One region of the Companilactobacillus sp. genome, then DNA from elsewhere that is predicted to be linked to it. Evidence: riboswitches for the same ligand, from Rfam matches in the RefSeq annotation. Region 1 holds a riboswitch; each other region holds the start of a gene.
What was found. A riboswitch is a leader RNA that binds a small molecule or an ion and turns the genes downstream of it on or off. The one in region 1 is predicted to bind thiamine pyrophosphate.
Positions count from the first base shown of each region.

Region 2: it holds a riboswitch for thiamine pyrophosphate, as region 1 does, so the genes downstream of both, thiM (hydroxyethylthiazole kinase) here and tenA (thiaminase II) in region 1, are expected to answer to the same signal.
Region 3: it holds a riboswitch for thiamine pyrophosphate, as region 1 does, so the genes downstream of both, thiW (energy coupling factor transporter S component ThiW) here and tenA (thiaminase II) in region 1, are expected to answer to the same signal.

Region 1 covers NZ_JAKVLR010000001.1:1,324,400-1,335,242, reverse strand. Annotated here, with positions in the region: gene LKF16_RS06535 (NADH-dependent flavin oxidoreductase) at 12-1,175, opposite strand; gene LKF16_RS06530 (winged helix-turn-helix transcriptional regulator) at 1,304-1,717, shown strand; TPP riboswitch at 1,743-1,843, shown strand; gene tenA (thiaminase II) at 1,886-2,560, shown strand; gene LKF16_RS06520 (aminotransferase class I/II-fold pyridoxal phosphate-dependent enzyme) at 2,672-4,015, opposite strand; gene LKF16_RS06515 (NAD(P)H-binding protein) at 4,089-4,709, shown strand; gene LKF16_RS06510 (glycoside hydrolase family 13 protein) at 4,864-6,537, opposite strand; gene LKF16_RS06505 (SLC45 family MFS transporter) at 6,540-7,949, opposite strand; gene LKF16_RS06500 (LacI family DNA-binding transcriptional regulator) at 8,161-9,159, shown strand; gene LKF16_RS06495 (FAD-binding oxidoreductase) at 9,509-10,843, opposite strand, start outside.
Region 2 covers NZ_JAKVLR010000001.1:2,265,109-2,275,951, forward strand. Annotated here, with positions in the region: gene LKF16_RS10835 (nuclease domain-containing protein) at 1-1,508, shown strand, start outside; gene ppsA (phosphoenolpyruvate synthase) at 1,769-4,168, shown strand; TPP riboswitch at 4,303-4,404, shown strand; gene thiM (hydroxyethylthiazole kinase) at 4,473-5,273, shown strand; gene thiD (bifunctional hydroxymethylpyrimidine kinase/phosphomethylpyrimidine kinase) at 5,266-6,093, shown strand; gene thiE (thiamine phosphate synthase) at 6,083-6,724, shown strand; gene LKF16_RS10860 (hypothetical protein) at 6,787-8,124, shown strand; gene LKF16_RS10865 (SpaA isopeptide-forming pilin-related protein) at 8,301-10,637, shown strand; gene LKF16_RS10870 (Ig-like domain-containing protein) at 10,801-10,843, shown strand, end outside.
Region 3 covers NZ_JAKVLR010000001.1:1,910,687-1,921,529, forward strand. Annotated here, with positions in the region: gene LKF16_RS09110 (arginase family protein) at 1-36, shown strand, start outside; gene LKF16_RS13100 (Lreu_0056 family protein) at 156-1,133, shown strand; gene LKF16_RS09120 (aldo/keto reductase) at 1,321-2,193, shown strand; gene LKF16_RS09125 (macro domain-containing protein) at 2,317-2,766, shown strand; gene thiE (thiamine phosphate synthase) at 2,803-3,411, opposite strand; gene LKF16_RS09135 (hydroxyethylthiazole kinase) at 3,404-4,246, opposite strand; gene thiW (energy coupling factor transporter S component ThiW) at 4,224-4,757, opposite strand; TPP riboswitch at 4,857-4,946, opposite strand; gene LKF16_RS09145 (alpha/beta hydrolase) at 5,099-5,851, shown strand; gene LKF16_RS09150 (hypothetical protein) at 5,927-6,169, shown strand; gene LKF16_RS09155 (hypothetical protein) at 6,201-7,037, opposite strand; gene LKF16_RS09160 (PadR family transcriptional regulator) at 7,027-7,368, opposite strand; gene LKF16_RS09165 (aldo/keto reductase) at 7,504-8,487, shown strand; gene LKF16_RS09170 (LysR family transcriptional regulator) at 8,521-9,414, opposite strand; gene LKF16_RS09175 (DUF554 domain-containing protein) at 9,534-10,262, shown strand; gene LKF16_RS09180 (oxidoreductase) at 10,441-10,843, shown strand, end outside.

The sequences.
Region 1 (10,843 bases):
TTTTTAAAAAATTATTTAAAAACTGTCGAGAAAGCTTCATCGTCGTTATTGTTCTTTTCACCTTCAAAACCTAGATCTTGTCCCATCAAACCAAGGAAACTCATTAAGGCTGGATTAAGCCCGATTTCATCAAGAGATTCACGATTGATCGTGTATCTAATGGTGTCTTCAGCACCAGATTGCACCTTTTCAATCCACTTAGGTTCACGTAAGTATTCACGTCCTATAGCAACGAAATCAATGCCGGCATCCATCACTTTTTCAGCATCTGCTGGGGTATTCACTGAACCCACTGAGATCAAAGGTAAACGTCCGTTGACTTTTTCTTTAATACGGAGAATTGTTGGAGTTGTGTCAGAAGAATCATTTAGTGAAGCTCTCCAAGCATTACCCATTGAAATATGTAAGTAGTCGATTGGTTGATCTGCTAACTTATCAATAAATTGAAGTGTGTCATCGATTCGAATTCCAGGGTTTTCGATTTCTTCAGGAGATATACGGTAACCAACAATAAAATCTTTATTGGCGTATTTATCAACGGCAGCTTTCACCGACTTAATAACTTCTAAACCAAAAGTCATACGTTTGTTGACATCTCCTCCCCATTTGTCAGTACGTTTGTTGGAATGTGGTGAGAAGAATTGTTGAATCAAGTATGTATTTGCACCGTGTATTTCTACACCATCAAATCCTGCTTGAATAGCACGCCGAGTTGCTTCACCGAAATCTTTTACGATATTTTCAATCTCATCGCTTGATAATTCGCGAGGAACTTCGTAACCTTCACGAGGAGCAGCTACCGCACTGGCACTGACTGGTTGAGTTCCACGTAGGATTGCCGTGTTAGACATTCTACCTGCATCAAAGATTTGTAAGATTGCCTTAGTACCATTTTTCTTCATGGTATCGGCTAGTTTTGTAAGGCTAGGGATGAAGTGGTCATGCGCTGCAGAAAGTTCACCCTCGAATCCTTTACCATTATCAGTAACAAATGCTACCGGACTGATGAACATGCCAACGCCACCAGAACGCATCCCCATGTAGTACAATTCATCGCGAGAGACAGTTCCATCTTCTAAGCTTGATTGTTCTGTCATTGGTGGAATAACGACACGATTCTTGATTTTAGCTCCATTTTTGAAAGTATAAGGTTGTAAAAATTTATATTCGGTCATATTTGTAAACCCCTTTTGTTTGTGATATCTTTTACAAAATTAGTATAATGTTAAGGGTTACATTTTTATAGAAGGCACTTTTTTGTAGACTAGTTACTTTAAAGTAGATTTTGTGAGGACATGGGAATATGGATAATAAAAATAATTACCACATGGGCATAAACTTAGTTTTGAAAATTATTGATGGGAAATGGAAACCATCAATAATTTGTGCATTAGGTCTCAAGGAAAGGCGATACAACGAATTATTGCGATACGAGTGCGAAGTAAATAATACCGAAATTTCTAAAAAGGTTATGTCCGAACAACTCAAACAATTAGAAGATGATCAAATTGTGGAACGGACTAGTTTCGGAACAGTTCCACCTAAAGTGGTTTATTCATTAACAGAATATGGTCAAGAATTACGTGGCATGATGATCGAAATGTCAAAATTTGGCGAAGATATCGCCAAAGAACTTCAATCTGACGATGACCCAATTACTTTTGATTATTCATACAGAGAAATCAATCCTGATGCGTATGCTGCTAAACAAGCTTAGTCATGCTAAAATTAAATCATTCGAATACGATCACTAGGGGTGCAGTATACTGCTGAGATGACTTTTGCCAATCCCTTTGAACCTGATTTGGTCAATACCAACGTAGGAAAGTGATGATTATCCTCACTGGTCGTATGTGAAAAAATAGGTCAGTAGGAGTGTGTATTAATGAAATTTTCTGAACAATTAATGAAAAAAGGTCAACCAATCTTAGATGCAATTATGGTTCATCCATTCGTAAAAGGAATCGGTGAGGGTAATGTGCCTAATGATGCGTTGACCTTTTATGTTGGTCAAGATTATAACTATTTAAATGCTTTTATGAAAGTCTATGCAGCCGCAATTCAAAAGTGTAATGACCGTAAGCAGATTGCTTTGTTTACTCAACAAATTGAGTTCACCTTGAATAGCGAGATCGAAGCTCATATTGATTTTTGCAAGATTGCTGGCGTGGAATACGAAACGTTGCAGCATGAAAAACAGGCACCAATGACCTACCTATATAATGAGCATATGTACAATGCCGTTCGGACTGGCGATTTGATCGATGTGGTCGCTTCGATTCTGCCGTGTCCTTGGACCTATGCCAAAATTGGGGATGCATTCAAGGACTTAAAGACGACTGAAAGCAACCCATTTAAATCCTGGATAGACTTTTATTCGACAGAAGATACTGGCGACAGAGATTTAAGCGACCAACTATTTTCAATCATCGACTCAGAAGCTGAGAACTATTCAGATCAACGACTTCAAGAAGTTGAAGAAAGATTTTTGAAGAGCTGTGAACTTGAATGGCATTTCTGGGACCAAGCTTATTATCAAAGGGATTGGAAGTTTATTTAACAATATTAAAAGAGGATATCTGAAAAACAGATATCCTCTTTTTGGGTCCTATGAAATTATTTAATTGGGTCCTTATTCCTCAATTGTTTTTGTTAATCTATTGCTTGTCGACTAGAGATTCCATAATTTAGAAAGCTTTCTAATTCCAATTTTAATTTCATCAATCCGTACTTGTCGGATACTAAATACGATTATTTTATACGGCAAGGGTCCTTTTTGCCATGAACGATCAACATCGCCCACGATAATATGATGTTCTTTGGCAATCTGGCAGAGCATTTTGACCGATTTGTCAGTGTCTAATTTTGACACAATGAAGGTACCGCGATTGCTACCGATGAAATTGATTTTTTCCCCAAAAGCCATCTTCAAACTAGTCATCAAGACTTTTCTTCTTTGGTTATAAACGTTTTCCAACTTTCGTAAATATGCAGTCAGACTGCCGTCAGCCATCATATTTGCAATGATGCGTTGTTGCCATTGAGAAACACGGCTGGGAAACGATTGATAGAGTCTTTGAAACTTACTTTGAAATTTCGTTGGAATCACCAAAAATCCAATGCAGAGTGAACTGCCCAAAGTATCGTCGTAATTACTATAGTAAAAACTATTTTCTGGTGCGTAGGTCATTAAACTATCTGAGGGATGGTCTTCAAAGTTAAAAGTTCCATCGGTATCTAATTCGATTATATATTTATGATCGGCAATCAACTTTTTTGCCAATGATTGTCGTTCAGTTGTTGTAAGAAAATTGCCATTTGGAAAAGTATGATTCGCGGTTAACAGCGAAATCGGTGGTTTTGACCAAGTCTGGTAATCATCATGAAGTTTGAAAAAGTTAACATTAACGTTCATCGTTTTCCAAATTTCTTGGGCGTTTGGCGCTAAAGGATCAACAACAGAGACGGCTTCAAAATCGACTAGAGTATGAATGATCCCGGCTGCTTCATTAAAGCCACTGACGATAACGATTTGATCAGGCGTAACCTCGATTTGTTTAGTCCGTTTTAAAAATGTCGACAATTGGATTCGATAGTCTAAGTCGCCATTGGCGGGCTGGACGTGTTGCAATCCCTGTAATTTCATCTTTTGTTCAGCACGAGACCAGTCTTTTTGTGGAAAAAATTCTAACTTATCAAAAGTTTCCATGAAGTCGATCAAGTTTTTATAAATATAACGATTCTGAATCGCAGTTTCGGATTGATGAACAATGCTTGGCAGGTGGGCAACGACACGATAGCCAGCTTTGGGCTTACTTTCAATAAAACCTTCAATGATCAATTGTTCGTAGGCTCTACGGACAGTGTTTCGACTGATGTCCAAGTCTTGGGCCAATGTCCGAGTACTAGTCAAAGTTTGATGAGCAGATAAAGAACCAGCAACTATTTCTTGCTGGATCTGTTCAGATATTTGTTGAAAAATTGGAGTAGAGGAATCTCTATCAATAGCTAACATCATAAGCTCCTTAACATAACTTGAAATAACCATACCACGAAAAAAATATTTGAAACATCTGGAGGAAATTATTATGAATATTCTTATTTTAGGAACAGGTAAATTAGGTTACGAAGTATACAAGAAGGTATCAGTTTTTTCAGGCACGAATATCACTTTATTTGACCGTACGCCATCAGAGCAAGATACATCATTAGCTAAACAAATTATTGGAGATGCAACTAATGTTGATGATTTGAAAGCTGCTTTAAAGGGGATTGATGTTGTTTATTCAACGCTTGGACCATTCGATGTTGACCAATTTGCGAAACCATTAGTTAAAGCAATGGAAGAAACTGGTGTTAAGCGTCTCTTCTGGACAACACAATTTCAACTTAACTATCCTGAGATCACTCCGGAGAACTTTGCTTTAGCTAAAACATTTGGATTCAGTGAAGAAATTGAAACTAATTATGTGACTGGCCAAAAAGCCGGTGCGGATACTATTAAGAACAGTAATTTAGACTACACACTATTGTTATGCCATTTCTTTAAATATAATGATGATGTTGAAAAATCAATCGTTGAACCAGTTCGTGAAAAAGTCAGTGGCGAACCAATTAGTTTATACTCACTGTCATTATCAATTGCTGAAATGCTTTACAATCAAGACAATTATCCTGAAAAAGAATATATGATCTCAGCTGAGAAATGATTTTTTCTAGCAATTAGCTTTAATTCATGTATAATGAACTCTTGTAAAAATACAATCTCGTGTATTGGATTATCTAATCATGGTCGATTAATAGTCCGCTTACAAAAAGAGGCGCATCTATTCATTTAGATGTGTCTCTTTTTTGCATGTTTTATTAGTCGTTTAAAAGATAAACGTTTGTTTCATAAGGTCTAAGAGTGTCATTTTGACTATCTTCGTAGTTACCAATCAAGCGTTTTGCATTTGCTTGACCATAATCTCTTTGAACTGTCTGGTCAGTAAAGTTACTGATGACTAGCAAAGTTTGTCCTTGATAGTGACGGCGATAGGCAAAGACTTCGTTATCGTCTGGGTCGATCTCCTCATAAGTTCCGAGCGTGATCAAATCACTATTGTGACGTAAGTCGATCAATTGACGATAGTAGTTGAAGACTGAATTAGGATCGTCAACTTGGCTCTTAGCATTGATCTCATTGTAATTAGGGTTGAGTGCGAACCAAGGTTTACCAGTGGTAAATCCAGCGTTATCGCTATCGTCCCATTGCATTGGCGTTCTAGCATTGTCACGAGACATGTTTTCCATGTATTTCAACATTGTGGGGCCATCAACAGCTTGGTCTTTTTCAACCAATTGGTGATAAGCATTGATACTTTCGATGTCTTCGTATTGATCGAGTTTTTGATAATGGACGTTAGTTTCGCCTAACTCTTCACCTTCGTAAACGTAAGGAGTTCCTTGCATCATATGCAAAGTCGTGCCGAGCATTTTGGCAGCTTTAACGCGATACTTAGGATCATCAGTTGCAAATCTTGATACGGCACGTGGTTGGTCATGGTTGTTCCAGTAAAGACTATTCCAGCCTTTGCCATCAAGTTCGACTTGCCAACGTGATAAAGCTTTTTTCAAGTCGACTAGTTGGATTGGTTGGTCGTTCCATTTACCGAGCTTTTTATCAGGGTTAGCAGCTAGTCCAACGTGTTCAAATTGGAAGACCATGTTCAATTCGTTTGACTTCAAGCCGGTATATTCGATGGCATCTTCTGGAGTTGAACCAGGCATTTCGCCAACGGTCATAATGTCGTATTTTGAAAGAACTTCCAGGTTCATTTCGTGCAAAAATTCGTTCAAACGTGGTCCGTCAGATACTAGTGGTTCAACATTTCCGTATGGTGCACCTGGTGCTTGCGGAGCATCAGGTAAGCCGGCAGGTTTAGAAATCAGATTGATAACATCCATTCTAAATCCGTTGACACCTTTGTCGAGCCAGAACTTCATCAGACTGTAGACTTCTTGTCTGACCTTAGGATTTTCCCAATTTAGATCAGGTTGTCCTGGTGCAAAAAGATGTAAGTAGTATTGTCCACGTTTTGGTTCATAAGTCCAAGCTGGTCCTGAGAAGTATGACCCCCAATTGTTAGGAGCGTGACCATCGACAGGATCTCTCCAAATGTAGTAATCGGAATATGGATTGTCTTTTGATTGGCGACTTTGTTCAAACCATTCGTGTTTGTCAGAAGTGTGATTGACAACTAAGTCCATCAAGATTTTTAAACCTTGTTTGTGGGCTGATTCAAGCATGGTATCGAAATCGTCCATTGTGCCATAAGCTGGTTGGATCGAACGATAATCACTAATATCGTAGCCATTGTCCTTGTCAGGAGATTTATAGATTGGATTTAACCAAATGACGTCTGCACCTAATTTTTTAATATAAGGTAGGCGTTGAGTTAATCCTGGTAAATCGCCAATTCCGTCGCCATTGCTATCTTGATAGCTACGTGGATAAACTTGATAAACAACCGAACCTTGCCACCATTTCTTAGTCATAATTACATTTCCTCCTCAGTAGTTTTAGTAATAGTTGGGTGAATAACGCTGACAGCTAGCGAACCGATCAATAGGGCAACACCGGCAACAGCAATCATTCCTGGCATTGATTTTCCGACCATTGGGAAAATCACGAAACTCAATAATGAAGCGATGATTTGTGGCAAACAAATACCACAGTTGAATAATCCTAGATAAGCACCTTCATTTTCACCATTCAATGATTCTGTAAAAAGTGAAAGTGGTTGTGTCTGCATTGTTAGGTACCAAATACCGATCAAGCAAAATGGAATGATCAATAGTAGTTGTGAGTGAATGAAGAAAATTGAAACAAATCCTAATCCACCTAAAATCAAACTTAATCTCAACCAGAATTTACGTTGTGTAGGTTTTGTGTGCGATAGAACTGCAAAGCCCCAAACAACGGCGGCAATTGATTGAACGCAGGTCATGATTCCAAACCAGTTACCAGCAGCTTGATATCCGGCTGATGAAGCGTTGACTGTGTGCCAAACATTTTTTGCAATAGCACCAGTTCCGTATGTACATAAATATTGGAAAGCAAACCAGTTGAAAATTTGAACGACGAAGATTTCCCAGAAAGACTTTGGAGCAGTCTTAACTAATTTCCAAAGACTGACTGATTTTTTATGAGCGTTGCGGTCGATGTGGTGGTAGTCAGCATAAGTATCTGGGTCATATTCGTGAACTGACATAACAGTGTATAAAGCGGTGATCAAAAGAATAGCTGCACCAATGTAAAAAGCTAAACGGAGTGACAATGGTACGGTTCCTTTAGGAGCAACGTTTGAAATCCCGAACCAAGTTAGTAAGAAAGGTAGGATAGTAGCTAAAACGCCACCTAGATTTGAAAATGATTGTTGCCAAGACCAAGCAAGATCTTTTTGATCCTCATTGACCATATCGCCAATGATCATCTTGAATGGTTGCATACAAACATTAGAAGATAAGTCCATAAATAATACTGAAATAGCACCAAACCAAAGTGCGGCAACAGAGGCAAAGCCTAAGCCCAGGTTTCCGCCGTTTGGCAATAAGACCATAACTAAAGCAGCGATTGGAGCACCGATCAAAAGGTATGGCATTCGGCGTCCAAAACGATTCCAAGTGCGGTCGGAATATTTACCGATCAAAGGTTGAACGATCATTCCGGCTAGTGGTGGCAAGATGAAGAAAAATCCTAATTTAGTAGGATCAGCACCGATAGTCTGGAAGATACGTCCCATTTGTGATGACTGAAGCGAGAAAGCCATGTTGACTCCGAAGAATCCAAAAGTCATGGCAAAAATTGTTCGCATAGATAAATTTGGTAGTGAATTTTTTGAAACTGAATTTTTGGCTGTGGTTGTTTCAGCAGGTATGTCAGTTTCTAGAGTTTTATTATCAACCATTTGTAGTCCCCCTCAAGTGAAAAAATATTGTCGTACATTTGTTGCAACCGGTTTCATGAATGATACTAACATTTTACACAAACGTTTACAATACCTTTAAATCAAAAACACAAACGTTTGTGTAAATTTGCGTAAATTTCCCTAAATCTATGTTTTATTTGTGAAAAACAAGTAGAATAGTAATTAACAAATCATCAAGGGGGAATTTCTAGTGGTCGCAACTATTAAAGACATCGCGCAAAAAACTGGAGTTTCGGCAGCAACCGTCTCGCGAGTTTTAACGAATAAAGAAGGCTTTTTTGGCGACAAAACAGCTAAGAAAGTTCGTGACGCAGCTAAAGAATTAGGCTACCGAAAGAATACCTCGGCGATGGAACTAGTAACGAAAAAGAGCAATGACCTTGCTGTGATCGTTAACGCTACTAAGACTAATTTTTCAAATGCAATTATTGATGGTATTCAAGAAATGGCTTTTCCACAAAATTTGAATGTCATCATCTTGTACGCAGGGGATGAAGATTCAGAACGACAGCGTAGAGCCATCAACACAGTGGTAGAACGCTCAGTCATGGGAGTATTGCTATTGTCCGTAGATTTAGCTCCTAAAAATTTAGAGTTGTTACAATCGGCGAATATTCCATTTTGCTTTTTATCAATCTCATTGGATGGTCGCAATTTGCCATTTATTAGTTCAGATGATTATCAGATCGGTTATCAAGCAACTAAATATTTGTTGGATCGCGGACATACAAAAATCGGCTTGGCTGGATTGGAATTTGAACGCACGATCACTGGTGTATTGAGGTTGAAGGGATATCATCAAGCACTGTTAGATGCGGGTGTCGAACCAAAATCTGAGTGGACATCTTTAGGCGATTACAGTTACGAAGCCGGTCAAAAATCGATGACTGATTATGGTGCTAAGACTGAGTTGACGGCGGTGGTCTGTGGTTCCGACTGGGTGGCAATCGGTGTGATGAATCAAGCTCGCAGTTTTGGATTGGCGGTACCGGATGATTTATCGATTGTCGCAATTGACGGCACCAATCTCTGTGAGATTGTCCAACCGCAATTGACTAGTGTTACGCAGAGCTTTTACGATATGGGAGTTGCCGGAGTTAACTGGTTGCTAGATTCTAAGAAACGAGTGGATCAAAAGATCACCCCAATTACAATTAATGAGCGCGAGAGCGTCAGAATGATTCGCTAAACATAGATGGTTATGGACTTCCGGTGGAGAACAAAAATCGATTGCCATCTGGCTGGAACGCTGAGGAGACACTTTGAGCTTTTTTCAAAGGCCGAAAAAATCTCAAAGCTGCCTCTTATTGTAAGCCGGCGTCATCGCCGACCAACAATAATTTCTCGGCTGAGCCAGGCATCGATTTTTGTTCTCCACCTAGATTGGTTTAGTTCAATATCTTTAAGTAACTTAGAAAGAGGAATGTGAGTTATTCTAGTCAATACTCTCAGTCTGCGACATAAGTTTTATTAATATAAAACGAACTAAAAAGAGGCTACTGAAAAAATCAGTAGTCTCTTTATTTATAGGTATCATATTAATCAATTTTACGTTTTGGATTTAAAACATTCATTGGGTCAAATAGATCCTTGATTTGGTGTTGCAACTGGTCGACGTCTTCCCCTAATTCGGCGTTGTTCCATTGATTTTTTAACATGCCGACGGCGTGTTCTCCGGAAATTGTTCCACCTAATTCTAGTGTCTTCTTGAACATCTTTTGCAAAGCGATAATGACAGTGTCCGGTGTCTCCTTCACAGACTCTGGCCAGACGATTGAAGGATGAACGTTACCATCTCCGGCGTGACCGGCGGTATAAATTTTTACACCTAGTTCTTTGCTTAGGTCTTGGATGTAATCCATCAGTGGGGCCAACTGCGATAAAGGAACGGCCATGTCTTCCATGATATGTTGGTTACCAGTAAAGATTGCGGGCAACATATCTTGTCTGAGTTTTTCTAAGGCGGCCTGTTCAGTTGCGTCTTGGGTAACTTGAATGTGGTCAGCATTGTGATCGTTGAGCAGTTTGTTGATCACATCCATTGCTTCCTGAGTACCATTATCTAGTTTAAAAATTAGCATCGCACCATTGTCGGATGCGTAATGTGTTCCTTCATATTTGTCGAGTGCGATAACAGTGTTACTGTCCAAAGCCTCAAGCATCGTTGGATAAACTCCTGAAATCCGGATAGCAGCAACGGCTTTAGAAAGTTCAGTCATATTATCGAAAAAGGCGAGACCCATTACCGGCGTTCCTAGTGGAATAGGAAGTAATTTTACAGTAACTTCAGTAACGATTCCTAAAGTTCCTTCAGAACCAACAATCAATTGCGTTAAATCGTATCCAAAGGCTTGTTTTAAAGTCCGTCCGCCTAATTTGATTTCGCGACCGTCAGCTAAAACCACTTTGACTCCGAGAACGTTGTCCTTAGTTGCACCATATTTGACTGTACTCATCCCGCCAGCATTAGTGTTAACGTTGCCACCAATGCCAGAAATAGGCTTTGAACCAGGATCTGGAGCATAAAACATACCTTGTTTTCTAACTTCTTTATCTAAGTCGCCGTTGATAACTCCGGGTTCGACCACGGCTAAAGAGTCAGCTCGACTGATTTCTTTAATCTGATTCATTTTGGCAGTTGATAAAATAAAACTATTTTCGATACCATCAGAACCAATAACAGTACTAGTAGCTTGATCTTGAGGAACGACCGGAATGTGGAATTTGCGAGCAGTCTTCAAAGTGCCCTGAATATCTTTGACAGAGTGGGCTTCAATAACAGCCATAGCCAAGCCACTATCGTCATCAGTTAAATTTTTACTGAAAGAGAATTGGTTGAGTGTATCAGAGTCAGTCAAAATGCGGCCATCAGT
Region 2 (10,843 bases), 940 kb from region 1:
GTATGTATGGCTTAAGTGTAATTTCTAATGGAAGACGGTATTATTGTTCCATTGAAATAACTTTAAAGAATCTGATTTCGGATTCATCTTGGATAAATATGGAACATGACATTGATGAAAAAATAAGTCAATTGTCTCGTAGCTCAGTTAAAAATTATAATATGAAATTTGCTGTTACCGATCAACGCCGAAAGCAGGATCCTCAAGATGAGGCTGCAGCTGATGATTTGATTCAAAATTCCAAACAGTTGACAGCAAATTTGCAAAAATTGCCTGAAATTCTTAGGTTTCAAATAAGAAAAGATTATAAATGGAAAGACAACAAAAAAAGTATTCGCACTGATGCCAAGTCATTGAAAATGATGACCAGGTATCCTGAAAGGACTGCTAAAGAATCCTTTTCTAGATATAATGCTTTAGATTATGATATTAAAGCAAACCAGTACATTAAATTTTCAATTGAATATCTTGCTAGATTTGTGAACAAGCGGATAGATTATTATCAAAATATTTTAAAAAATGAATTGGATTTGATGAAAAATAATTCAAATCAAAACAACGGTTATTTATTTCAAAATGAGAAAGAAGAGCTAACGCAAAAGGTTAAACAGCTAACTCATATTCGTGCCGTTGCGAATCAAACTATCAGAAATAAAGTCTTTAAAGATGTTAAAAGTAAATTTCCAAATTCTATTCCAAAAACGATTATTCTAAATCCGGTGTATCGTAATATTTTCAATCAGTATGAGAATGTTAGAGTCAAAAAATACCAACTTTCATTAACTGAGACCAATAGGATCAATTGGAAACCAACACATGAAATCTATGAAATTTGGTCATGTTTGACTTTGGTGGATCTTTTCTTAAGTGACGGTTATAACATTGTTGAAGATTGGGATTTAGGGAATAGATATGATTCCATTCAACGTTTCACAGACGGTGCCAACATCACGATTGAAAATCCTGAAAAACACTATTTGCTTAAAATTACTTATAATCAGAGAATAGAAAATAATTCAGTGCCAAATTTTACCGCCAGTAGCAAACACAATTATCCTGACATCAGAATTGATATCAAAGTCAAGGATAATTACGTTGGATCAATTATTTTAGATACAAAGTATCGATCAATTTATCAAGTAGTACTTGGTAAAAAAGTAAACGAGTCGACGGAAGAAAATGGCTCTTCAAAATATGAAAAAGGTTCTTCAAATTTGGGACAATTGATTTCATATAAAGATTTTATAAGAAATAAAAAATTTGATTCAAAGGAAAAGACCGTTATTTGCGTATATGCGTTATTACCTGATATTCCCAAGAAAGTATGGGGGAGGTTAAAAGGTAAGATGGATTGGGTGGAAAAAGAAAAAGATGTATTCATAAAGCCATTTAAGCGAACTAACGAGGTTGATCCAATTAGCAGTGAGGATCGTGTTGAGGGTCACAATATCATCGAATGTATCAATACTGCAATTGACGAACGTGTTAAATCTCTGAAAAAAATTTAGAAAATATTAGCTATGATTCTGTTTTTAAGAATCATGGCTTTTTTACTATACCAATATCCCAAAAAATCAAACCAACCTAAAAATATATCATAAAAATGACATATACCAACCGAAATTAAAATTTCTATATGGAATAATTTTTTACCCCTTAATTTTTTCCCCTCAATGGTCTACAATTAAATTGTGAATGTAATCGCTTTCACAACGAACGACGTTTTATCCGGACAAGATTTTATCTAAAATCACAAGGGGGAAATATCATGAGTGACCGCAATACAGCAAATGTTTTATGGTTCGACGAACTACATCGATCAGATGTTAACTTAGTGGGTGGTAAATCATCCTCACTAGGAGAAATGACTTCTTCAATGGATGTACCAGTACCCTATGGTTATGCAACAACCGCTGCTGCCTATAGATATTTTATGGAAGCAACAGGATTGAACAAAAAAGTTAACGAGTTGTTAGATGGTCTTCAAGACTATGAAAATTCTGATCAACTCCGCGACACTTGTAAACAGATCCGTGATTTGATCGTGGGTGCTAAAATGCCAGATGATTTGGCAAAGGATATCAAGGATGCATATGCTTCATTGTCTGAAAAAGTTGGACAAGCAGATCCTTTCGTAGCCATCAGATCATCCGCTACAGCTGAAGATCTACCCGATGCATCATTTGCCGGACAACAGGAATCATATTTAAACATCAAGGGAGCAGATGACGTTGTAGATCGTGTTCAACAATGCTATTCATCATTATTTACTGACCGTGCAACTTACTATCGTCATAAACAACAATTCCCATATGAAAAAGTTGCTTTATCAGCAGCTATTCAAATGATGGTCTTTTCAAAATCATCAGGTGTTATGTTCTCTGTTAACGTTGCAAATGGTGACGATACAAAACTTGTTGTCGATTCAATTCGTGGATTAGGTGAATATATCGTTTTAGGTAAAGTTACACCTAACCACTTTGTAGTCGATAAGGAATCAATGAAGATCGTTGAAAAAAATGTTGTTAAACAAACAGTTGAATTAACACGTCTTCCAGGCGGTGGAACTAAAGAAGAAAAAGTTCCAGAAGATTTGCAAGACAAACAATCAATTACTGATGAACAAGTAATCGAATTGGCTGGCTATGTAAAGAAGATCGAAAAACATTACGGCTGCTACATGGACATGGAATTCGCTTTGGATTCCAATACAAACCGCTTGTGGATCGTTCAAGCACGGCCAGAAACTGTTTGGTCACAACGTAACAAGGATAAGAATAACGACGATGATGGGGATGAGAACGTGGTATCAGAATCAGATGCTAAAGTTATGGTACGTGGATTGCCAGCAAGTCCTGGACTATCAAGCGGTACAGTTCACGTAATCGATGATCCTAAGGATATCGATCAATTCAAACAAGGCGAAGTTCTGGTAACCGTCATGACATCTCCTGATTGGGTACCTGCAATGAAGAAAGCTGCAGCTATCATCACTAATAATGGTGGTATGACTTGTCACGCAGCTATCGTTTCTCGTGAAATGCAGATTCCATGTATCGTTGGTACTGAAAGTCGTGGTGCCACAGCTACAGACGTATTCAAGACTGGCGATGTAGTTACAGTTGATGCTAAAAATGGTGTAGTTTACGAAGGTAAAGTTTCTTCAATGCTTAAAAAAGCTGCTCCAGAACAAGCAGGCGGCCAAGTTGTGGCTGCTGAAACATTTGCTCCAACAGCCACACGTGTCATGATGAACTTAGGTGACCCTGACTTGGCAGAGAAGTACTCGACATTGCCAGCAGACGGTATTGGTCTAATGCGTGAGGAATTCTTGTGGACAACATTTATCCATGAACACCCACTATATCTCATTGACCAAGGCCATCCTGAAAAAGTTGTCGACATGCTATCGGCAGGTATTTCTAAGGTTGCTCGTGCAATGGCCCCTCGTCCAATGGTATTACGTCTTTCAGACTTCAAGTCAAGCGAATATCGTAATCTAAAAGGTGGAGACAAGTATGAACCAGAAGAACCAGCTGACTTATTAGGTTGGCGTGGCGCTTCACGTTACTACGATCCAAAATATATCAATGCCTTCAAGCTTGAATTGGAAGCTGTTAAAAAAGTTCGTGAAGAATACGGTTTGAAGAATTTGAACATTATGATTCCATTCGTCAGAACTGTTGAAGAAGCTAGAAAAGTTACAACAATTATTAAAGATCAAGGCTTAGTTCGTGGTCCTGACTTCAAGATCTACATGATGGCTGAAATTCCATCAAACATCATCCTGGCTGATCAATTTAACCAATATGTTGATGGCTACTCAATTGGTTCAAATGACCTTGCAATGTTGATCCTTGGATGCGATCGTAACAATGATACAGTTTCACCATTGTTTGACGAACGTAACTTAGCAGTTAAACGTGCAATCCGTCACTTGATCAAGGCAGCTCACAAAGATGGCAAGACAGTCTCAATTTGTGGTCAAGCTCCTTCAGAATATCCAGAATTTACAGACTTCTTGATCAGAAGCGGTATCGACTACGTTTCAGTTAACCCAGATATGGTTAAGGAAACAAAACGCAATGTCGCACACTTTGAACAACGTATCATGTTGGACAAGGCAACTGGCAGGGGTTTGCAAGATCCAACTGACTATGAATGGTAGTCAAATATTAATGTAAAAAATCGAGAGAACTGACTAGTCAAAGTTGGCTCTCTTTGATTTTTTACAGCTCGGGTTGGTTGATATGTATATCGCTACAAATATTTTTGACCATATGCTAGACTTAAATTAAACCAAATAAGCACTAGGGGTGTTTCCAAAGAAACTGAGATAGGCTATACCTGATCCCTTTGAACCTGTAAGTTAATGCTTGCGTAGGAAAGTGCGATAATCTGGGCAAACGTAAGCCACGATTCTAAATCCTACGATTAGAACCGTGGCTTTTTCTATAATCTGGAGGAAAAACATGCAAATCGATTTATTACAAAAGGTAAGAACTGATAATCCAATGGTGTTAAATATCGCAAACTCAGTAACTCAAGGCGACGTTGCAAATGCAATCAGCGCCATTGGTGCATCTCCATTAATGACTAACTATGACCAAGAATTGAAGACTTTGGCACAATTTGCCAACGGGATCTGTATCAATATTGGGACGTTAGACCAACGTCAAAACGAACTCAGCAAGTCGTTGCTCAAGTTAGCCAATGATTTTAACAAACCAGTTGTCCTTGATCCCGTGGGAATTGGAGCCGTACCTGAACGTTTGAACTTTGTTGAAGAACTATTTCAAGCTGGTAAACCCACGATCATTCGTGGAAATGCTGGAGAAGTTGCTAGTTTAGTGGGTGCATCGTGGTCTGCTAAGGGAATTGATTCGATCGATGATGGACAAAGCCAATCAGTTGATGAGATCGCTAAAGACTGTGCCAAAAAGTTCTCTTGCGTTACAGTCGTAACTGGTGTGACTGACACGATTGCTACAGATACCTCAATTGCCCATGTCTACAACGGCCACAAGATGTTTACGACTCGAGTGGGAACTGGTGACATGCTATCCAGCATAATTGCGGTATTTGCTGGTGTCTCTGATAATGATTACTTTGAAGCTGCCAAGATGGCTAGTCTGGTATTTAGTCTTTCTGGTGAATTAGTAATGAAGGAAAGTCCTAACATTGGACCATCAGAATTTGGCGGACGTTTGCTCGACCAACTTTATAACATTACAGTTGAAGATGTGAAGAAATGGGGTAAATACGATGAATGATATAAATAGTTTTCCTCAGACGCTAACGATTGCTGGAACTGACAGTGGTGGTGGTGCCGGAATCATGGCAGATATGAAAACGATGCAAGAATGTGGTGTTTTTTCAACGGCTGTCGTAGTTGCAGTTACCGCTCAAAACACAATTGGCGTGCAAGATTTTCAAGCATTATCTCCAAAGATGATCAACGAGCAGTTTGACTCGATCCATGACGACTTTGAGATCAAAGCTTGCAAGACAGGGATGCTCGCAGATGCAGAGCACGTGGAATTAGTGTATAACAACTTGAACAAATATGATTTTGGCCCATTTGTGCTTGATCCAGTTATGATTGCTAAAGGTGGAGCCCAGCTGATTTCTGATGAGGGAATCGATCTGATCAAAACTAAATTGATCAAATTAGCAACGCTCGTAACGCCCAATATGCCTGAAGCTGAGGCTTTGATTGGTTCAAAGATCGAAAGCCAAAGCGGTATGCTAGTTGCTGCCAAGAAAATTCAGAAGCTTGGTGCCAAGAACGTCTTGATCAAAGGAGGTCATGGCGATTCTGAAATGGTTAGAGATATCGTCTTGCTTGAAAATGGCGACAGTTTTTGGATGAATTCCAAACGAGTGCACACAGTTAGAACTCACGGAACTGGCGATACAATTTCTTCAGCCATTGTGTCACGCTTGGCACTAGGCGATTCGATGAAGGATGCCATTTTATTTGGTAAAGATTTTGTCGAGGCAGCTATCAAAAATACTATTCAAGTGGGACATGGTCATGGTCCATTAAATCATTGGGCTTATAATAAGGAGCACGATAAAGATGAAGTTTGATCCAGATATGTTGAAGGCTTATTTTGTCTGTGGAAGTCAGGACTTAATAGGTCAGGATTTTGAAAAGCTATTAGAACAGTGTATTGAAAGTGGCATCACGGCGTTTCAATACCGAGATAAAGGAAACTCAAAATTGACTGATGCTCAAAGATTAGACCTTGGTAGAAGTTTGCAGGAGATCTGTAAAGCTACCCACGTGCCATTTATCGTTGATGATGATGTTCAGATGGCCAACGCACTCAACGCTGACGGTGTTCACGTGGGTCAAAAAGACGAACGGATCACCAAAGTTGTTCAAGAAGCAGCTCCAGGAATGATCATTGGGCTCTCTTGTCAAACCGTCGAACAAGTTCATCAAGCTAATAAGATTGATCGAATTGACTATATCGGTGCTGGTCCAATTTTTCCAACTTCTTCTAAAAATGATGCAGTGGCTCCAATGGGGTTACCTCTGATGAAAGAAATGTCTCAAGTAAGTCGGGTGCCGTTCGTTGCCATTGGTGGAATCGACGATGAAAATGTCTACGACCTGAAGCCCAATGGGGCAGTCGGTGCTGCTTTTATTTCTTTGGTCACGAAGTCAAACGATGTCGACCGAACTATCAAGAATGTTTTGAATGCATTTGCTTAGCATACCTAGTGCATCTGCTTTTTTCGTGGTTAAATTGTAGTAGTACGGGTAAGGAGTTCAATATGCGAAAAACGTTAGAAATGCTGGGCGGCGGTGCCTTGAATTTAGTGGCCAACGCTGGCGTAGCGATACCATATTTCTTTGCATTAATGCTATACAATCAACACAAAACTGAGCCAGTCTTTGCACTGCCATTTTTGATGCTTTATACCTTTAGATGTATCGGAATGTTGTTGACGTCTCAGATTAAAAAGTCAGCTTCAACGATGCTCAATGTTTCCAACTTGTTTGGGGTAATCGGTTCAATTGCACTGATGTTTTCTGGACAAGCATTCTTCGGCGTTCTTGGAGGAATTCTTTTAGGATTGTCATCATCTTGGACTTGGCCTTATTTTTTAACGATGAGGTCTCGTGGAAAACTTGATAATGAGTTTTCCATGGATAAGAAGCAATTGGCTTCATCCGGCGTAACGCTACTTATTTTATTGCTAGTGAGTTGGTGGGCAACGAAGACCAACGATATGGCGCTAGCGTTTGCCTTTTTAGCGGTCATGTTCTTATTGTCTTGGGTCGGTGGAGTCTTCATGAAACAAGAGATCGACTTTTATCATAACGACGATTACAAAGCGAAATTCGTTTCGCCAAGTCGAGTGATCCTCAATTTGGTTTACTTAACGATCTTAGTTATCTTAATGTTTTCAATCAGATATTCACGACTAACGACCACCTCGCATTATGTCGACTTGATCATGTGCATATTTGCAGCGATTGTCTTTGGAATGTTGATCTATTACCAACTAGGACTGCATAAACGAATTTTTCCATTAAGCCTTGGTGCCATCAATCGTGGGATCGTCATGAACTTTTTATTGCTATATTCTTCGTTTGATAGCACGCTACGGTTTGGTTTCAATTCCATGGTCATCGTGTTTGTCATCTATTTATTGGGATTTGAATTAGGACCAATGATCTTGAAAAAACATGTTGAGTTGAGATTTCCGCTGTTGCTGATTGGACTTCTTTTGTCATTGTTCAACTTTGCACCAATTTACTTTATTGGACTGTTATTCTGTGCAATCTTTGTCGGAGCCGACAATGTGATCTTAAACAACTCATTGTATAGCCATCCTAATTTAGATGGAGAAAGAGCATTTTTGATCAAGTATCAGTTGTCCAGTGTGGGTAACATCTCGCAACAATTGATCTACATGACGGCTATTTATATTCTCAGTTACTTCAATAACTTGAACGTTCTGTCATTTTTCAACAGTACCGTAAAGGGTGCGACATATTCAATGCTTACGGGATTGCATACCGGGATCACACTAGAGATATTCGTCATCTCAAGTATTACTTACTACTGTATTTGGAAATTCTATCCAAAAAATCAATTATCATAAATTTTCTAAGCTACCCAATAATTTTGGGTAGCTTTTTGTATACATTCATTTGTTAAAAAAATTAAATATTCCATGAACTAATTGATAACGTTCTTTACTTTTGCGCGTCTACAATATAGTTGAATCAATCGAGGACTATATTTACATTTACGCAATCATTGAGGAGGTGATTGTTCATGAGAAATAGATTGAAATTGATTCTTCTTTCAGCTCTAGCCTTTATTTTGGCAGTAATTGGATTTAGTTTTGCCAATACAGCTCAAGCTGCTGTGATTCCAGTAACTGGTTCTGATGCTGCGAATGCATTGATCAACCAAGGTAATTTCAATAGTTCAACTCAAATTGAAGATTGGGAAACAGTGCATGTTGGGTATAACTGGAGTATTCCTGACGGCGTACAAATAAACGCTGGGGATACCGCAACGTTTACTTTACCTAGTAACGTTGCTCCAATAGCTGATTTGTCATTTGATGTCCTTGATAGCGAAGGCAATGTAATTGGTACTTTTGCAATTGCTAAAGGATCTCAAACAGGTACTTTAACTTTCAAGACAATACCAACTGACATTTCTAACCGTCATGGTACCTTAGGCTTTTCAGCAAATGGTACTTATCACAATACTGAAAATCCCAATGACTTTATCCTTAATAAATATGGTTGGGTAAGCAATCAATACATGGGTTCTAATACGAGTCCTGCTACGACAGGTGTAACCACTTTATCAGGTGAAACTGCATCTGGCGAGGAAACTCCTACTAGATTGACTTGGAATGTTGCTTTTAACTCAACTGGTAAAACAATGACTAATGTCACATTAACTGATACTTTGGGTCCAAATCAGACCTTCGTTCCTGGATCAGTTTATGCTGAAACTGGTTATTATTTGAACGGTTCATTCGTCGCTACTGGTACGATTTCACCTTCAAGCGTAACTGTTAACGGCAATCAAATTATTATGAAGTTTCCTGAAGTCACAAGTATTGTCAACTTGACGTATCAAGTTGACGTTTCAAACGTTGATCCCAATACCATCAACACTTGGCATAACGATGTTTTGCTACAATCTGATCAAGTAAGTAGTGAAGCTAGTCACGACATCACTTGGGGTGGCAATGGTACTGGTACTGGTGACCAAAACGGTAGCGTTATTTTGACCAAGACTAATACCGCCAATGGACAACCTATTCCTGGAGCAGTCTTTGAACTTTTGGACTCACAAGGTAACGTTGTTCAACAAAATTTGAATACTGATGAAAATGGTCAAATTCAGATCAATGGTCTTGCACCTGGAGATTATGTCTTAGTTGAAACTGGTGTACCAGACGGATTCCAGACTAGCAACAATATCGAGTATCCATTTACGGTCGTTGCTGGACAGACAGCTAAGATCAGTGCAACTAATACCCCTGATCCAGTTCTTCCAAACACAGGTACAGTTGACTTAGTCAAGACTGATGCTGAAACTGGCATGACATTAGCAGGCGCAATGTACAATTTGCTTGATGCTAATAAAAATGTCATTTCAACGCAATTAGTAACCAATTCAGACGGCATGCTTTCATTGCCTGGACTAGAACCAGGTACTTATTATCTAGATGAGATCTCAGCTCCAACTGGATATGAGATCAATTCAGAACCAATTGAATTTACGATCACTACAGGTGAAACAACTACAGTAAATGCTAAAGATGTTAAAACTGGTTTACCCGTTCCACCAGTTGTTACACCTCCAACAACTGAGCCACCAGTGGTTGAACCTGGCACTGGTACAGCTCAAATCATGAAGATTGATGCCTTAACAAATCAACCTTTAGCAAATGCCGTATTTGATCTGTATGATTTGAAAGATAACTTGCTGCAATCTGGACTAACAACTAATGAATTAGGTATCTTATCAATCGTTGATCTTCAACCTGGCACCTATAAGTTAGTTGAAACAACAGCCCCAGAGGGTTACCAATTAGATTCTGATCCAATTCAATTTACGATCGACTCTAATGAAACAACAACGATTTATGTTCGTGATTCTCAATACGGAGATCCAGGTGTTCCACCAACTGTTGAAGAACCAGAACCACCAACAGAACCTGGTACAACAGAACCTGGTGTTACAGAGCCCGGAACCACAGAACCTGGCACAACAGAACCTGGCGTAACAGAACCTGGTACTACTGAACCCGGTACAACAGAGCCTGGTACAACAAATCCTGCTGCACCTGAACCTGAGATTCCTTCTGTTCCAACACCCGGTGAATCAAATCAAAGCAATAACAACAATGCAGGTGGGTCCAGTGCTGTAAATCCTGGAGCTACAATTCCTGCAGGCAAACCATCAACTGGCTCAGCTAGTTCAACTGGACAAGCTAGTGGTACCGGAATTAACAAGGGTACCGGTCTGGGAGTATTTCCACAAACTGGTAACGTTGTAAGCATCGGTGCAATTATTGCCGGAATCGTCTTAGGATTATTCGCAATTTTGAGAACAATTTCGTTAAGAAGACGTAAAAATTAAAATATAGTTTCAAAAATATCCCTTAGAGAATTTCTCCGAGGGATATTTTTTTGTTAAATTATGTAAAAATTTTCTTGTATTAATGATTTTTTTGCCGATAACAAGGATTTTATAATGAAATTGTTCAAAAAAGAGAGAAGAAAATTCTCAGGAGGCGATTGTGGTGAAAAAGTTGAACAAACCAACTTTCCTTTTGATCATTGGGA
Region 3 (10,843 bases), 590 kb from region 1:
CGCAAATTAATGGAGAACATCTCTATATTTAATTAAATTGTTGAATCATTTTGATGAACGCCTTTTTATATAAATATATTTATATTGTGAACTGAAAACTTTTGGCATAAACTTTAACTGTAGCAATTCAAAATACTGAGGGGACAGTTAATAGTATGAAAATTAGGGGATTAAGTTTAATCACACTTTTTGCAACAGGTGTATTGCTGTTATCTGGTTGTGGAAATCACAACTCGAATTCAAGCAGCAGTCCACAGACCAAAACGTCAGTTAGCAAGAGTTCTAAGAGCTCATCAGACAAGGATTCAAAGGCTCTTTGGAATGATTCAAAAGATGCACAGTTAAAGAAATTTATCGATGATTGGGCACCAACAATGCACCAGTCTTATCAAAAATTTGACGGAGAGCATACGATCAAAACATCGACTGGTATGGTTTATCCAGACGACTTGACCAAAGTTAGCGTCGATGGCTCAAATTCCTCAATTGGTTGGAGCAAGTCAGGTAAGGGCCACTATGCTTACAACGTAGTTGCCATTTATAATTACAACGGTTCACCAAACCACATCACATATTTCTTCGCCTTCCACGATGGCCAACCAGTCGCATTAGTTGACCAAAGTAGCGGTGGTACACCAGATCTAACACCAACTAAGAATAATGATGTGCAATCAACATTTGAAAGTATTGCAGGTGGAAGCAGTGCAAGTTCAAGTAGTAGTGCATCGGCAAATAATTCTAATGAAAACACTGGTAGTAGCGAAAAGAAGAATAGTTCTGACTCTGTTGTTACCGATAACGATACCATTGCCGTTATGGTCTATGAAAAGGGATTTAATGTTGAAGATGATCTTGCAAATATTCCAATTACCATTGGAGTAAACAAGGAAATGGGTAGATATGTCCTTGGAAGTGGCGGAACTGGTGCGACAACAATGACTTATTCAGCAAGTGGAAGTACTATTACGTATTGGACAAATGATTACGAGAATAGAAATTCTACTGGTGGTCCTGGTGAGAAGGAACATACAACAACAGTTCAAGAATTACAAAGGGAATTTTATGCAACCTCAAGTCAAAAGCAAGCAGTCAATGATGCTGCGTCAAGAATAAAACATATGTCTGATTTTTAGAAAACAACAAATATAATAATGGTATTGATTGTTTTCTAACTACCTATAACACTGATATTTAATTCGATTCATCAACATTCCATATAGCAAATGTTTGTATTCAATATAAAAAAGAACTAGTTTATCCATGTAAAAAATAACTATAAATTTTTTACATGGATTTTTTTTACAAGGAGTGTATACATATATGGATGAAATTAGCGCAACTAAAGCAGGTACATATGAATTTGACAAGGACTTCGTTGTTAACCGTCTAGGCTATGGTACGATGCAACTTACAGGCCCTGGCACTTGGGGTCCTTACAAGGACGGTGACCAAGCGGTCGACGTGATCAAGCATGCATTTGATCTAGGTGTCAACTTTGTTGATACAGCTGACTCTTATGGCCCTTGGAATGCGGATAATTATTTGGCAAAAGCTTTGAAAGAATATCCGGATTCAGACAAGATCTTTATTTCTGATAAGGTCGGTCAAGTTCGTGTTGGACCTAATGGTTGGGTACCAGTTGGTGCACCCGCATTTCTCCGTCAAGAAGTAGAACTTTCATTACGTAAATTTAATCGTGATCATGAAGACTTGTTGTTCTTGCATAGAATCGATTCACATTATCCAATCGAGGACCAAATCGGCGAATTGAAGAAGATGCAAGATGAGGGCAAGATTAAGCATATTGGTATCAGTCAAGTAACTATGGATGAATTGAAGTCGGCACAAAAGGTTGCCAAAATTGATGCCGTTGAAAACATGTATAACGTTGGACATCATACTGGCGACGATGCAATTGTCGATTATTGCAAGGAACAAGGAATTGCCTTCTTGCCTTGGTTCCCTCTAGATACTGGTAATTTGGCAAAACCAGACAGTCCATTGAACAGTATTGCTGAAAAATATGGCGTCAGTTCTGCTCAAATTGCTTTGGCATGGCTGTTGAAGCGTTCAGACAATATCTTGCCAATTCCAGGTACTAGTTCGGTTGAACATTTGAAGGACAATGTTAGTGCAGCCAATGTTCAATTAAGCGATGAGGATTTTAACAAGTTATCTGGCTTACAAAAATAATAAGGATTAAATATTGAGGTGCGTCCCGATAGGATGCATCTTTTTTTTGAAAAAATTTTGGAAATGGAATACGTAATTTAACTGTGTAATAAACAAATAGTTTTAATAAAAATGGAGGAAAATATGCCGCTAGAATATGTTGATCAAAATTTACTCGATAGTCCAGCACAAGTTATAGTCAACACAGTTAATACTGTTGGTGTCATGGGCAAGGGAATTGCATTGGAATGTAAAAAAACGTATCCAGATATGTTCACTAAATATAAGCAATACTGTGAAGATGGAAGCCTGACTGTGGGCAAGTTGTATCTTTATAAATCTGATGACAAGTGGATCTTAAATTTCCCAACGAAAAAGAATTGGCGCAGTAAATCTAAAATCAAATACTTGGAACTAGGTTTGCAAAAATTTGTCGAGACTTATAAACAAAAAGAGATAGAGTCGATTTCCTTTCCACAATTAGGTGCCGGAAATGGTGGCCTCAATTGGGATAAACAAGTTAAACCCTTAATGGAAAAGTATTTGGCAGACTTACCGATCAAAGTTTATATTCATATTTATCAGGAGAAATAATAAAAGGTGTGACCTACAATTGGCCACACCTTTGCTCTATCGATTTAATAATTCTTGAACAGTTTCTTCAACGTTATCAACCTTCATAATTCCACTAACCACTGCCACTCCAGCAATGGGGATGTCATGAAAGGCTTGCACATTAGTAGTCTTGATCCCGCCGATGGCAACGACAGGGATGTTGACGTTTTGTGCAATTTCATTGAGGGTTGTTATTTCAGTATGTTTAGTGATGACCTTAGTTTGTGTCGGAAAGATGGCTCCAGTTCCTAAATAATCAGCTCCTAGTTGTTCAGCTTTTTTAGCACGTGCTAAAGTTTTGGCCGAAACACCTAGAATTTTATTTGGACCGAGTAACTTTCGAGAAATTCCAATTGGCATTTCGTTGTCTCCAATGTGTACTCCTGAGGCATCGACTGCTAAACAAATATCAATCCGATCGTCAATTATCAGGGGGATTTGATAAGAATCGGTAATTTGTTTAACTTTTAAGGCTAATTCAAAAATTTCTCTAGTGGTCGCATTTTTCTCTCGCAATTGGACCATTGTCACGCCAGCACGACAAGCTTCATTGATGATCCGTAAAAATTTTTCATCAGAATAATCGTATCGAGCAGTGACTAAATAAAGACTCAGATCAAGCATGGACTGCACCTCTGATTGCTTCAAACCAATAGTCATTGTTCATTAAAAGAGATAGTTGATTGAGAGTTTGTTGACGGAAGTCAGCCAAGCCCTCGGTGATTTGACTGGCATTTTCCGCACAGATATTAAGATAACTGATGGCACTGATTCCAGCCGCCAATCCTTCGTGATTGTTCTTGATCAAGGCTGCCATCATTGCACCAACGATATCTCCAGTACCAGTAAAACGGTCGAGTTCCGGGACACCGTTATGTAGCTCAAAGCAACTGCCGTCGCAAACGACCAAATCAGTTTCACCAGTAGCAATAAAAGTAGTTTCTGGATGACGACTAGCCAGACCTTTCATGGCGTGCAACAGTTCGTCAATTGCAGCATCTGCCTGGTCTTCAATTGAGGCATCGACGCCGCGTGCTTCACTATCTAAGTTGCAAAAAGCTCTCATTTCAGAAGTATTTCCCTTAATGATCGTTGGAGCCAGTTCCGATAGTTTAAATGCCAAATTGTATCTAATTGTAGAAGATGCAATTCCCACTAGATCAACAACAAAGGGCGTATCGGTCTCATCTGCCATTTTTCCAGCTTGAAAAAGTGTCTCCTCTCGTTCTGGTGAAATGTGTCCTAGATTCAAAAATAGGCTATCAGTTTGGCTGAAAAAGTCTGAAAATTCACGGGTGTCAGAAGCCATTACTGGTTTAGCATTGATATATAACAAGGCATTAGCGACTGACTCTTCAGTGATCTCGTTGGTAATGCAGTGAACTAATGTTGCATTTTGAATTGGAAAGCTGTCTTTAACAAATTGAGTAAAAAAGTTATTTCGACTGTAATTTTCCATGTTTGGCCTCTTGGAATAAGGATTGAACACGTAGGAATGTACGCGTGTCTTTTAACTTGTACAAAACTAGAAACGCAATGATCGAACCAGAGATTGCACCACCAAAGAATCTTGGTGTATATAAGAACCAATACATACCGTTTGAATTGCCAGTGAACCATACCATGACAGGGAATGATGCCAATGAACCAATCAAACCGGTTCCGATGATTTCTCCGAGCATTGCACCCCAAATCTTATGAGTATAGCGATAGCCGATCCCAGCCAATAGGGCTCCAAAGAAGGCACCGGTTAAGGCTAGTGGTGGGATTCCCATCATCGTCATACGGATAATGGCACAAACTAATGCCATGATAGCTACATAATAAGGTCCTAACATGGCAGCACCAATGACGTTTAAAACACTAGACATAGGTGCCATACCTTCGATTCGAAAAATTGGAGAAAGTACAACATCCAAAGCAATCATCATTGCCAGGATAGTTAACTTTTGAGTCTTGGAAGAATTGATCATAAGAAACTCCTTAATAAAATTTTGAATCGAAAATTCGGGGAGCTTGACCAATAAAAAATGCCTGTCATTAATCTAATGACGGGCACAAAAAGACCATAAAATGGTTTCACATTTTCCTTCGCCGGTGTTGGCCGTGTCAGGTTCAATGGGTATAATCTCAGCGTTTGTGCACCCCAAATGTTTCGTATTCAATTGTGATTTCAGTATAGCATAAATTTTGTATATCTCATGACATTTCCACACTTATTAAAAACTTGTTAGGTTTGATATTAATAAGTTGATTCTCATATTATAATGGAATCATAGAGAACGCTTACAATCACATGAGGATGGTAAAAATGAAAGTAGAAATAACTAGAGACGGATTAACGTTACGCGGAATTTTTAATAAACCAGATACTGACAAGTTTGATTTGGTGATTCTAATGCACGGTTTCATGGGCAATAAAGGTGATTTCCCTAGTACTTTGTTGTATCAATTAGCCGAAAGTTTCGAAGACAAAGGTATGGCAACTTTGCGTTGCGACTTTGATGGACATGGCCAAAGCGACGGCCGCTTCCAAGATATGACGGTCATGAGTGAATTGGCTGATGCTCAAGCAATTTATGAATACGCCCAAAAAGTCGAAGGCGTGCAAAATATTTATTTAGTCGGTCACTCTCAAGGTGGCGTCGTCGCAAGTATGTTTGCCGGCTACTATCCAGATAAGGTCGCAAAATTGATTTTGCTCTCACCAGCAGCAACGCTTAAATCTGATGCCGAAAAGGGCGAAGTACTGGGAGTTAAGTACGACCCGGTCAATGTTCCAGACGAATTGCATGACTTTGGCAGCAAGGTCGTTGGTGGATTTTACCTGCGTACAAACAAGAGCTTGCCGATTTATGAAGTTTCAAAGCTGTATCAGGGGCCAGTTTGTCTGATCCATGGGACTGATGATAAGATTGTCGATCCAAGTGCTTCTGAAAAATATGACGAGATCTATCAAAACAGTACCCTGCATCTGTTGCCACAAGGAGACCACGTCTACACCGTTGGCAATAGCCAGCAAAGAGCAGTGAAAATCGCGACTGACTTTTTGCTAAAGAATTAAACAATTCAATTATTTTTAGTTATTCGATAATCAAATTATAATGACTTTGAAGTCAATAAAAGGAGATGTCTAATCATGATGGGTTCAACATTTTGTTCAGGTTTATTCGGTTCTGGAATGGGCTTCATGGGCGGTGGAATGTTTATCACCGGTCTAGCAGTATTAATGATCATCTTTGCGTTCGTCTACTTTTTCAGTGGCGATCATACTAAGTTAGCTAAACAAAAGAATGCCTTAGAAATTTTAAAAGAAGAATATGCTAAGGGTAATATGACCGACGACGAGTATCAAAGACGCAAGCATAATTTAGAAGGTTAAAAAAATGGAATACCAGCTGGTATTCCATTTTTTATTTCTTATTATCTTGTTGAGTTGAGTGCCAAAAGACGGCGCCAAACCAGAAGATCCCGAGAATCAATAAGATGATTGCAATCGTTGAAACTTGTTTAATAACGTAATAAGGCAAGCCAAAAGTTTTGATGATGTTCAATAGGGTGATGATCAAAATTACTGGCATTGCGGCAATCAGAATCTGTTCGTAAGTATCTGGTAAAAAGTAGATTCCAACCAAGCAGGCAACAATCACGATAACATTGACGAAGACGATACCGCCATTGTTGATGCTGAAACTCATAAATGATGGCGTGATGAATAAAATTCCGGCGAAGATAGCAATCACCACGACTCCAAAAATCCCGGCAGCGGTATATTCGATTTTTTTATTGTCGAATAGCTTGCGATAGGTAGTTTGGTGAACGAACCACATCATACCAGCGGTTAAGGCAATCATGAAGACACCGTTTAAGATAAATGGCATTAGATTGATCTCGTGATTAGAACTGCTGAATTGCGTGATCAGAGTCCAGATAACACTGATACCAAAGAGCAGGCCAATGAATTTAACACGTTCAAAAAGGCTGATCTTAGTATAGTTAGCAATCAATTCGTCGGCGACTTCAGATGGATTTTTCCCCAGATATTCTTCGGCATTTTTATAATCTTTTTGCGCATCAATGATGTCCTTGAGAATTTCCAGCAAGCTACTTTCGACTTCGTTGTCGTCATAGAAAAATCCTGCTGACCTAACGTAGATCAGTAATTTTTCATAATATTCTTTATTTTGGTCATTTAATTGCTGGCGCAATTGATTGTTTTCGTCGATTATTTTTGAAACTTTATTTGCCATTGTCGTCACCGTCTTTTGTCGAGATTATTTGATTTACTACAGTTTCAAGAGCTTGCCACTGGTCAATGAATTCGCCGATCTGGTCACGTCCTTGTTGGGTAATTGAATAGTATTTCCTGGTTGGTCCCTCAGAAGATGCCTTGCGAACGCTAGTTAATTGACCATTCTTTTCCAATTTTTGCAGGAGCGGATAAACGGTCCCGCCGATAATATCGGTGAAGCCCAGTTCTTGCAGCCGTTGGACTAACTCGTATCCGTAGACGTCTTTTTTTGAGATAACCATTAGGACGCATCCTTGCAGGACGCCCTTTAGCAATTGGGAATTATTCATGATTATTTCCTCACTAGTATGTAATACATATTAGCACTGATGAACTATTGTGTAAAGCCTACTAGTAAAAAATTTGACTTCGACTATGCTCTAACGAGTATGCTTAGTTCAATTAATACTTCTAAGGAGACTACCATGAAATATCGTAGATTTGGAAAAACTAACTTTAATGCATCTGAAGTATCGTTGGGTACTTGGCAATTAGGTTCAAAATGGGGCGACCCATTTTCAGAAGACGATGCTCAAAAGACACTTGAAGCTGCCTGGGACAACGGCGTCAACTTTTTTGACACAGCCGATGTTTATCAAGATGGCGAAAGCCAACGTGCTTTGGCAAAATTCATCAAGGGAAAAGGCGACAAGGTCTTTGTTTCCACTAAAGTCGGTCGCCGTTTAGATCCGCATGTTGCAGAAGGCTACAACGAAAAGAACTTGACGAAGTTTGTTGAAGACTGCCTCACAAATCTTGACGTTGATGCCTTGGACAACGTTTTGCTGCACTGTCCACCAACACCTGTTTTTTATGAACCAGAAGTATTTTTCACGATGGACAAGTTGAAAAAAGAAGGTAAGATCAAGAACTACGGCGTTTCAGTTGAAAAAGTAGAAGAAGCTATGAAGGCTTTGGATTACGACATTTCTTCAGTTGAAATCATCTATAACATGTTCCGTTTACGTCCAGCCGATAATTTCTTCAGAATGGCTAAAGAGCATGACGTCGGTATCATTGCCCGTGTGCCACTTGCTAGTGGGTTGTTGAGTGGTAAATACACGATGAATACAACATTCGGCAAAAACGATCACCGCACGACCAACCGTCATGGTGAAGAATTCGATGCCGGCGAAACCTTCTCTGGTGTAGATTACGCAACTGGTGTCAAAGCAGCTCAAGAGTTGGATGCTAAATTAGGCGCCGGCGACAAGCTGGCTCAAATGGCACTGAGATATATCTTGATGTCAGATGCTGTTAGCACGGTAATTCCAGGTGCATCAAAGCCTGAACAAATTGAAAAAAATGTTGCCGCAGCAGACTTGCCAGCCTTCACCCATGAACAAATGGGTATCGTCCGTGATATTTACGACAAATATATGAAGAATCCTGTGCAATATAAGTGGTAGTAAGTAGCGTCTTAAGAGAAATCTTAGGGCGTTTTATTTTGCAAAAAATTGATGCGTTTGTTCTTCAAGGAATTTCCAAAACAGCGATACTACGGCCGATGTATTGTCACGTTGTTTCATAAACGCCAAATGATTTTTAATTTTTGGTTCCAGTGGCACCGCCTTGATCTGCGGATAATCGGTGAGGTCAACCGAACCATTCATTGCGACTGAAACGCCAATGTTTTGATTGATCATATCGAGGATCAATCCTTTTTGCTGACCATCGTATGAAATTTTTGCAGACGCACAAATGTCTTGCAACTCATTATAAACAGGATTAGATTTACTGATTCCATCTTTAAAAAGCAACAATGGTTGAGTTTTTAGTTGGTCGATAGTGACACTAACCTGTTGGGATAACGAATTGTCTTTCGACATCAAGACGACTAGTTCATCGGTCTCGTTTTTCAGTAGGTTGTAGGCGGGAAAATTATTATGAAAAATGCGTGTGAAGACAACGTCAACATTTTTTTGATCTAAAGCATGTTCTAGTTGGTCGACGTTATTCTCACTGAATTTAATTTTTATTTGGGGATATTCTGCCATAAAGTTTGCCACCATCTGTGACCCTTGATAATGCGAAAATGACGGCAATTCTTGGATTATTAGCGGACGTTCTGTCAGCCAAACTTGGTCTTCAATCATTTGCTGCAGGTCGTTGGACTGTTCGAGCACTTTCTTTACTTTAGGCAAGAGCAGTTTTCCAGCGCTAGTAAGTTTTACTTGTCGATGAACCCTAATGAAGAGTTTGACGTCCCATTCTTTTTCCAAGGACATAATGTGTTTAGAAATAGTTGACTGTGACAGAAACATTCTTTCAGCTGTTCGGCTATAATTTTGCGTTTCTGCCAGATCGTTAAAAATTGCCAATTTCCGAGTATCCATAATAATCCCCCAACTATTCATAATCTGAATAGTTTAGCACTAAAACTGAATTGTTCTCTGTTTTTTGGACAATTAGACTATTGTCTGTAGTGATTTTTAGACAGCGGGGAGTTTTAGAAATGCCGATTGGCGTCATTGTTAACGTATTTTCAATTTTTTTCGGAGGACTAGGGGGTGCTCTGATTGGTCACATCATGTCCGATGAGTTTAAAAATGGATTAAACATGGCTTTTAGTATTTGTTCGATCACCATGGGAATTTACGCCATTGCTCCGATGAAAAATTTGGCAGCAGTAATTTTTGCAGTCGTGATTGGAACTGGTTTAGGTATTATTTGCCATTTTGGAAAAGCTATCAATCGTGGTGCACAAGGTATGCAACAGTTGGTATCGCACTTTTTGAGCGTTCCTAACAAAATGGACCAAGAGTTATTTGATACGACTTTAGTTACAATCATTGTTCTCTTTTGTGCTAGTGGAACAGGAATATACGGTACTTTGACTGAAGGTATCAGTGGCGATGCCACGATCTTGATTTCAAAATCGATCTTAGATTTTTTCTGTGCCTTTATTTTTGGTGCCAGCTTAGGGGCTGTCGTTAGCTTGATTGCAGTACCGCAATTTATTATTTTGATGGTGATTTTTTCACTTGCACAAGTGATTGTCCCATTGACGACACCTGATATGATTCTTGATTTCAAAGCCGCTGGTGGCGTATTGATGCTAGCCAGCGGGTTTAGAATTGCCAAGATAAAAATGTTTCCGACCGCGGATATGATCCCGATAATGCTAGTGATCATGCCAATTTCGTCATTGTGGGAAAAATTTGTCATGCCGTTGCTTCATTAATGACTTATTTGAATCGATTAAATGTCTTGGAAAAAAGTCCAAGGCATTTTTTACATGACCGTTGGCACGATTTGCTAGTAGTGTGTCACTTCATATCATTCAGAATGTCATGTTTTGACGTTACTATATATTTATCAACTAACAACAAAACAATGTTTCATTCATGGAGGATATAAATATGTCAGTTATTTTAATTACAGGTGCAAGTAGTGGTATTGGTTATCAAACAGCAGAAGTTTTAGCAAAAGAAGGCCATGTAGTGTATGGAGCTGCCAGACGTCTGGACAAATTGAATACCTTAAAGCAGTACGGTGTTAAACCAATTTCATTGGATGTTACAAACGACGAGTCAATGGAAAAAGCTGTCTCGGAGATTATCAAGCAAGAAGGTCGCATTGATGTTTTGATCAATAATGCTGGTTATGGTTCATATGGTGCAGTTGAAGATGTCGACCTAGAAGAAGCTAAGCGTCAATTTGATGTTAATCTTTTTGGAATGGCCCGTTTAACACAACTAGTTCTTCCTTATATGAGAGCACAACAAAGCGGACGCATCATCAACACTTCATCAATGGGTGGTC